Regions from separate parts of the Thalassotalea insulae genome, predicted to be linked through region 2. Evidence: predicted binding sites of a transcription regulator. Region 2 holds the regulator's gene; the other holds the start of a gene.

Region 1 (4,409 bases), 750 kb from region 2:
CTTCTATTTACAATGTGAATGGTGATGATAATAAATATATATTTCATTAATGGTTGGTGAGTGGTTTAGTCTTTTTGTTGTTCGCTATGACAACTTAGCAAGTTACTTACATCATATTGTTTAAGCACAGCAGTGCCGGGAGAAGAAGAAATGACTAACTATCGCCAAGAAATTGAAAATTTAACCACACAACTGGGGTCACAAAAAACATGGCAAGCGATTAATCCTGAATCTGTTGCTCGTATGCGCATGCAAAACGGGTTTAAAACCGGGCTGGATATTGCTAAATATACGGCTGCCATTATGCGCAAAGACATGGAAGCTTATGATCAAGACCCGAGCAAATACACACAGTCACTAGGTTGCTGGCATGGATTTATCGGTCAACAAAAAATGATTTCAATTAAAAAGCATTTTGAAAATACTGATCGTCGTTATTTGTATCTTTCTGGTTGGATGGTAGCGGCACTACGCTCTGAATTTGGTCCTTTACCGGATCAGTCAATGCATGAAAAAACATCTGTTGCTGGTTTGATTAAGGAACTATATACCTTTTTACGTCAGGCGGATGCTCGTGAACTTGGCGGGTTATTTCGAGAGTTAGATGCAGCGCGAACAGCTGGTGATCAACTCAAGGAAGTAGAAATACAAGCGAAAATAGATGGTTATGTCACTCATGTTGTGCCAATCATCGCCGATATTGATGCCGGCTTTGGTAATGCCGAAGCGACTTATTTAATGGCTAAACAAATGATTGAAGCGGGGGCTTGCTGCATTCAAATTGAAAACCAGGTGTCAGATGAAAAACAATGCGGTCATCAGGATGGTAAAGTAACAGTGCCTCATGAAGATTTTCTAGCAAAAATCAATGCTGTGCGTTATGCCTTTATGGAACTTGGCGTTGACGATGGTGTGATAGTGGCCCGCACTGATTCTTTGGGAGCCGGGCTAACTAAGCAGATCGCCGTTACTAAAGAGCCTGGAGACTTAGGCGATCAATACAATAGCTTCTTAGATTGTGATGAAGTGAGTGAAGCAGAGTTAACTAATGGTGATGTTATTATTAAGCAAAATGGCAAACTAGTTCGACCTAAGCGTTTACCTAGCAATCTTTATCAATTTAAAAAAGGCACAGGTGAAGCACGCTGTGTACTAGATTGTATTACTTCATTGCAAAATGGTGCTGACTTAATCTGGATTGAAACGGAGAAACCGCATATTGGTCAGATTGGTGGCATGGTGAGAGAGATCCGTAAAGTAGTGCCAAATGCCAAGTTAGTTTATAACAATTCGCCGTCTTTTAACTGGACACTAAATTTCCGTCAGCAAGTATTCGATGATATGGCGGAAGCCGGACAAGATGTTACCCAATACGATAAAGAGCGTTTAATGAGTGCTGACTATGATAATACCGAGTTAGCAAAAGTCGCCGATGAACGTATTCGTACCTTCCAGTTAGATGCTGCAAAAGAGGCGGGTATATTCCATCACTTGATCACCTTGCCAACTTATCATACAGCAGCGTTGTCAACAGATAACCTAGCGAAGGAATATTTTGGTGAACAGGGGATGTTAGGTTATGTCTTAAACGTTCAGCGTCAAGAAATCCGTCAAGGGATCGCCTGTGTAAAACATCAAAATATGGCTGGTTCAGATATGGGAGATGATCATAAAGAATACTTTGCCGGTGAAGCCGCTTTAAAAGCTGCGGGTAAAGACAATACGATGAATCAGTTTGCGAATATCGCCTGATAGCATACTTGCATAGCAAAAACTAAAAAGCGCTGTTGAATTAAATAAAGGCAGCGCTTTTTTGATCGTGGAAAGATATTGCTATTTTTTATCAACTCAGTAGAATACTGTTATTATATACAGTTTTAGTGGCGTTGTATTGAGTGATTTATCATCACTTTAATTGCGCCAGCGCCTAATTTAAGATAAAACGAGCAATATTACATTTGGTTAATTTAAGGGAAAGCAATGGCAGTTGAAAGTCGATTTGTTGTCATAAGACAAGGTGTGGAGGTAGAAACATTTATGGATAAGAAAGCCGCAGACGAATATGACAAGATGTTAGATATGGCGGACAATCTTGCTGATATGTTTGAAACTGCACCGGTAGAGTTATCTGAAGCTGTTCGTGAAGAACTAAGTATTTATCTGGCCAAGCACCGTGAAGAAGTATTGATTGCCTTGCAGGCGAAAAAGCCTAAACCTGTTAAAAAGCCTGCCGCAAAAAAAATACCGGAAAAAGTCAGTGATAATAAAACAGATGACGCCGCATAGTGAGTTAATTGCTCAGTTGAACAATAACAGACAAACATTGATTAAATGTCGTGCTTGATTATCAGCTAATCAGAAGTGCCCGGCGTAAAAGCATTGCTCTACAAATAACCTCAGGCCAGCTGGTGGTCAGAGCTCCCCTTGGTGTGGCTGAAAGTTACATTGAACAGCTGATATCACGTAAAAGACCATGGATTTTAGCTAAGCTGCAATTGGCCCAGCAAAATCATTTAGCTGATATTGAGAGTATTAATCAACTCAAGCATGGCGGATTGCTGTGGTCAAAAGGAGTGAAGAAACAGCTAAATATCACTTTTTCTCAACAAAGCATAATCACTGAAGATAGTCATACCATCACTGTAACACTCAAAAAACGCTATCAAGCAGTAAGTGAACAGGCACAACAACGCCAATTAAAAAAACAGCTGGAACTTTGGTTCAAGCAACAGCTTGAGCAAATAATCGAGCAAAGATTCGTAAGATTAACTCAACAAATACAATTAACCCCGAGTGCGGTTAAAATCAGACGTTATAAAGCGCGCTGGGGCAGTTGTGATAACCGCGGTTTAGTCAGTTTTAACTATTTGTTGGCGATGGTGCCAGATTGGGTTATCGATTATGTGATTATTCATGAACTTTGTCATTTAAAACACCTTAACCATAGCGCTGATTTTTGGCGTTTAGTTGAACGCTATTCTCCTAACTACCAAGATGCTAAGCATTGGCTTAAACAACATCAAGCTTATCTTATCTGGCCGTGCAAGATTTAAAAAATAGACCATAATAATTAAGACGTTATTGCAGATTTCTATTGCTATAAGCATATTTTTTTTGCGAATTGACGTCTAATATTTTTATGCTTGTTGCGTATAACCTAAGCGTTTTACGCGTATTTTAAGGATATTGGCATAAAATTTGTTTGTTTAAAGTACTGATTATAAAAAATAATAATAGTGTCAGTTATTTGACTGCAAACTAATAGTGAGGAGTTATCATGAAAATGCGTCGTTACAACTGGAAAATAGCAACGGTTTATATCGTATCTGCTACTGCTTCATTGGTTGTTTTACAGTATTTAATTAATTTGTAACTGTGCCAATAGTTAAATAACCTCTGTTTCGCATATTTAATGCGTTTCTAGCAGTTATTTTCACTCATTTTCGTGTTTTTTGCATGAAATAGCGGGCTATTCCTACATCAAACCGTCTTGAATTGCGATAAAAAATAAAAGATAAGCAAGGTTATTGTTTATTTATTGTCTTATATTTTAAGTGATTGTTACGTGGTTTAAGGTCAGGTTATCAGAGCAACTTTGCTGGCTGTTGTCTGCAAAGGGCTAGTCGTTTAAAAAAAAATCAATATCAGGTTAATTAATCATTAACACTTAGGCTATTTTAAGGTAAATTAATAGGACAAAAATAATAATATAGGAATAGCCATTTCATGAGCTCGTCAGTATTAATCTGTGATGACTCGAATTTAGCGCGTAAACAAGTATTGCGCAGTTTACCTGAATCACTATCGTCTAATGCTCAGCTGGCCACTAATGGGGCTGAAGCACTTGAATTACTTAATAAGCAAAAATTTGATGCTCTGTTTTTGGATCTGACAATGCCTGAGCTTGATGGTGTTGGTGTATTAGAAGGGATCAAACAAGCTGGTATAAAGGTTAATGTTTTTGTTATCTCTGCTGATATCCAACCAGAAATGCAAAACAAAGTATTGCAGTTGGGGGCGAAAGCTTTTTTACGTAAGCCGGTTCAAATAGATGTCTTAAATAATCATTTGCAAGAATATGGCTTAGTATGACCCATTTGACTCTAACCGAAGAACAGCAAGATTGCTTACAAGAAATTATTAATGTTGCCATGGGTCAGGCAAGCGATCAACTTGCCCGTTATTTGGATACCTTCGTCTACTTAAAGGTTCCTAGTATTGAACAAGTGAGCTCGCAGCATTTAACTGATGCTTTACATCAGGAAGAGCAAGCCGTTGCTGTTGTTAGTCAGGGTTTTTTCGGTTATGAAGGGATTCGCGGCGAAGCCCTATTGATGTATAAACCGAAAGATTCAGATCGTTTGGCGGATTTATTAGGTTATGAGCCAGACGAACTCTCGGTTGAAGAA
Region 2 (4,409 bases):
CGTTAATGTGATCTGCGACACTGCCCGATGTAGCCAAAGGACTGCCTTTAAGTGCAGGGAAAGCTGGTGGTAAACCTAATCCAGTTGGTTGGTGACATGCCGCGCAATAGGCATTATAAGTAGTTTCACCTAATTGCATTAACTCATCCATTGACATTGACGCATTCAGTGATGCCGCCTCAGCTGCTTTCGCATCAGCGATTAATTGTTTTTGCTCATTGAGCCAGTTATCAAAATCAGCTTCTGATTTGACTTCTACCACAATAGGCATAAAACCATGATCTTTACCGCAAAGCTCCGCACACTGGCCGCGATAAATACCCGGTTTATCCACTTTGGTCCAAGCTTCATTAATAAAGCCCGGGTTCGCATCTTGTTTAACCGCAAACGCTGGCACCCACCAAGAGTGGATAACATCATCTGAGGTCATTAAGAAACGTACTTTTTTATTCGCCGGGATCACTAAGTGCTTATCCACTTCTAATAAATAGTGTTCGCCTTTATCTTGCCCAGTTCCCTGCTGGTTTTGAAATTGTTCTCGAGGGGTAGATAAAACTGAGTAGAATTCTATGCCTTGATCAAAATACTTATAATGCCATTTCCATTGAGAGCCTGTGATCTGAATAGTCAGGTCAGAATCATCATTATTTTCCATCGCAATCAGTGTTTTAGTGGCAGGAGCTGCCATCGCGATTAAAATAAGAATGGGCACAACCGTCCAGATTATCTCGACTTTTGTACTTTCATGAAAAGACGCCGCTTTTGCTCCTTTAGATTTGCGATGAAAAATCATCGACCAAATCATAGCGCCAAATACTACAACACCAATGGCGGTACATATATACAGCACGAACATGTGTAATCCATACACTTCGTTACTGATTTCCGTGACACCTTTGGTAAGATTCAACTGCGTTTCCGCCCAAGCTATATTAGGAAGAATCATCCCTAACAGTAGCCAACCTAGGTTACGTCTACTCACTCGACATCTCCTCTACCCTTCTAAGTTCCAAAACTGAAGTTACATAGTAATGCTTAGCTCTTATGTCTTAGTTTTTGGTGTATGTTTTATTGTTATTTTCCTGACGAATTTTTGTACAGTGAAAAGTTCGCCTTATTATTATATTTGTTCATTTTCTATCCTAGAATTACCTAATTCTTGATCTAGGTCAATTTATAATTTTTTACAATTTTAAGAAAAAAGCTAACAATAACAATAGAGTTACAACTCTAAACAATTAGATCGCACGTCTGATAGGGGATAGAGAGAATGTTTACTTTTTGTGCAATTACTCTAAAAAATCTTAGATATTAAGAAACCGCAAGGATATTTTTTGAACAAAAAACAATCTAATAGCAATAATATTACGAGGAAATGATAATTATTCTTAGAAATATATCGTTAATAGCTTAATTTTTAAACAGAAGTGTGATTTGTAGACTTTCTCTCATGGAGAAAGAAAGTCTGCTGGGATAATTATGAAATCATATTACATCCAGTCGGCATTACGAATAACGCCTACGGCGAGGCCTTCAACATTAAAGTGCTGAGTAGTGAGATCAACTTTAATCGGAGCAAAGGCTTCATTTTCAGCATGTAGATAAACAACATTGCCTTCGCGTTTAAAACGTTTAACAGTGACATCATCTTCAACCCGGGCAACAATGACCTGACCATTTTGGACATCGGTAGTTTGATGCACTGCCAAGAGATCACCGTCCAAAATACCGATATCCTTCATACTTTCACCATTAACGCGCAATAAATAATCCGCCGAAGGATGAAATAAATTGCCGTCTAACTGATACCTGTCTTCAACATGTTCCTGTGCCAAAATAGGTTCACCTGCTGCAACCCGGCCAATTAACGGCAAACCGGCTTCTTCAATCAATTCTTCGGCCAGACGGATACCTCGCGACGTACCAGGTAACATTTCAATATAACCTTTTTTCGCCAGCGCTTTTAAATGCTCTTCCGCCGCATTGGCCGATTTAAAGCCAAAAAAATCAGCAATTTCAGCACGCGTTGGCGGCATCCCAGTAGCGGAAATTTTTTCTTTTATTAATTCAAAAATTTGCTCTTGGCGAGGAGTGAGAGGACGTAATTCAGACATTTGGCACTTCCTGTAAGTTTGCACAGTATCACTGTTATTGTATACAGGCTGTAAATAATCGCAAGTCCTAAAATTTTATAAAACTTTTCCTTGTCAACTAACTGCGAAATACAATACAATCCTCGCGCCTTAGAAAGGCACCATATTTCTTCTGTGGTGGCTATAGCTCAGTTGGTAGAGCCCCGGATTGTGATTCCGGTTGTCGTGGGTTCAAGTCCCATTAGCCACCCCATTCTTTTACTCTCTCAAATTTTTCTTACATGTGCTTGCAGATCAAAAATTATGCATTTTTGATCTTTAAACCTTTCATTTAAAATTACTTTTGGCATGCTTTGCCATTGCACCATTACGTTTATATCTGAAACTAATCTTTAAGTTATACGGTCTTAGTTAATGTAAGTTGGTAACTATATGGGCTTTATCATGAGCATGTTGCATTCACATGAAATAGTGAAAGGAAAAGTGGTCAAAGGAACGGGCAGTATTTTGGCAAATCTTGATGCTAAAGCAAGGAAGGCTTATGCCAAATGCGCTAATAAGGCGATGAACAAAAAACTAGCGCAAGAAAAAGACTTAGCTTCCAAAGAGCAGTTAAAAGAAATTCATCAACAGCAAGATCATAAAAAGCGCGAAATTTGCGCAAAGCATCGCCACCATTCACTTACTTATTGGCTAATAAAAGCAAGCTTTGCCGAGATATGGCACTATCTATTCTCACATGATGATAAACGGTAAACAGACACTAACTGTTGTGTTCATCCAGAAGCCACGATAAAAATTTTCCAGTTATTACTCTGCTAATTAACAGCTTTTTCCACTCTCAATATAATAGGGAATGGTAATAGTGTCAGTGGCTCGGCTAATAAAAAGCTCTGCGGCTTTATTGCCTTTGACTTCACTGTGTTGGTGTATAGTAGTTAACGGTGGGGTTGAGCGAGTTGCTTCTTCAATGCCATCGAAACCAACCACTCTAATATCTTGAGGTATTTTCAGCCCCATAGCATTAATTTCTTTTAACGCCGCTAATGCAATTGTATCACTCATACACAAGAGCACGTTTGGTCTAGGGCTGGAAGATAATGCTTCTTTTGCCGCAATTAACGCGTAATGATGATTACTTTCTGGAATATTCCATAGCCTGTCTTCCCTAAAATTAACCCCTAACTCCGCTATCGCCCGCCGATAGCCTTGTAGACGTTGATGAGAAATAGAGGCGTGTAAATCCAGCTCAGGTAAATCATATACTCTGCTGGTAAGCTGAGAATCAATGATCCTAAGCCCTAATATCGCTACATCGTCATCTTTAGTTTTTATTGCAAGTTTTGCTATTTCATAAGCCGCTTGTTGATTGTCAATACCAACCGAGGCTTTACGGTCAATATCAAAATCTGCGGTCACTACTTTTTTATCAGTAAGTTTAAGCTGTTCAATTAAAGCAGAGTTACGTGGGCTACCATAACAAATAAAGCCATCAACAAAATCAGCAACACTGTCGATACTGTCCGAAACACCAGAAAATAACAGTAAGTTGACCTTATTTTTTTCTAGTACTGAAGAAACCCCTTTAACAAAACTACTAGCGACCGGGTCTGTGATCATATATTCAACGCTATCAGGCAATACTAGGGCAGCAATATTAAATTGCCCTTTTCTCAATGATTGTGCTGCCTTATTTGGCCCTGAATAACCAAGTTTTCGGCATGATGCAAGAATTTCTTCTCTGCGCTTTTTAGAAAGCTGATCCGGACGATTAAATGCATTAGATACAGTGGCGTTTGATACCCCTAATTCTTTAGCAATACTTTTAAGCGTCCATATTTTCTTAGCTGTCATGGTTACCTTGGGTTAATAGTAGCGTTAATTTTGTTGGCATTATTTCATAAAAAGTGCAAAACGTCCCTACTATCAAAACGCTAGGCTAACAGCTCTTGCAGATCAATAAGGGTAGATTCACCACGTTCGGTTAATTCAATAACACTGTACTTGTCTAGTAAGTTAATCGTTAACCTTGCCTGGCTCTCTTCATTCTCCCACGCCAACGTGATTTCTGCACCTTGCCCTAAGACACTAAAGACACCATCAAAAGCACTGCAGCTATTTCTAAGTTTGATTAACGCCATCATGGCTTTTACAAATGGCTTCTCAATTGCCTGCGCTAACTGCGCGTCATTTAAATAAGGACGATTGATGTCTCTACCAATATTGGTTTGCTCTAGCAAGGTCATGTCATTAGTTTCAGCGAGCAGACCACCATAGTAAACCTGTGGAATGCCTGGCGAGAAAAACTGAATCGCA

What was found. Region 2 encodes LexA, which represses DNA repair genes until DNA is damaged. Its sites were predicted from a motif close to TACTGTATNNNNATACAGTA; they were not measured.
Region 1: the regulator LexA is predicted to act here: its motif matches at 1,858-1,877, upstream of QQK06_RS13645 (YebG family protein).

What each region holds. Positions count from the first base shown of each region.
Region 1 covers NZ_BSST01000001.1:3,009,454-3,013,862, forward strand. Annotated here, with positions in the region: gene QQK06_RS13640 (isocitrate lyase) at 151-1,752, shown strand; gene QQK06_RS13645 (YebG family protein) at 1,981-2,286, shown strand; gene QQK06_RS13650 (M48 family metallopeptidase) at 2,337-3,053, shown strand; gene QQK06_RS13655 (response regulator) at 3,727-4,092, shown strand; gene QQK06_RS13660 (chemotaxis protein) at 4,089-4,409, shown strand, end outside.
Region 2 covers NZ_BSST01000001.1:2,255,896-2,260,304, reverse strand. Annotated here, with positions in the region: gene coxB (cytochrome c oxidase subunit II) at 1-946, opposite strand, end outside; gene lexA (transcriptional repressor LexA) at 1,491-2,114, opposite strand; tRNA gene QQK06_RS10295 (tRNA-His) at 2,271-2,346, shown strand; gene QQK06_RS10290 (hypothetical protein) at 2,538-2,849, shown strand; gene QQK06_RS10285 (LacI family DNA-binding transcriptional regulator) at 2,916-3,947, opposite strand; gene gtfA (sucrose phosphorylase) at 4,028-4,409, opposite strand, start outside.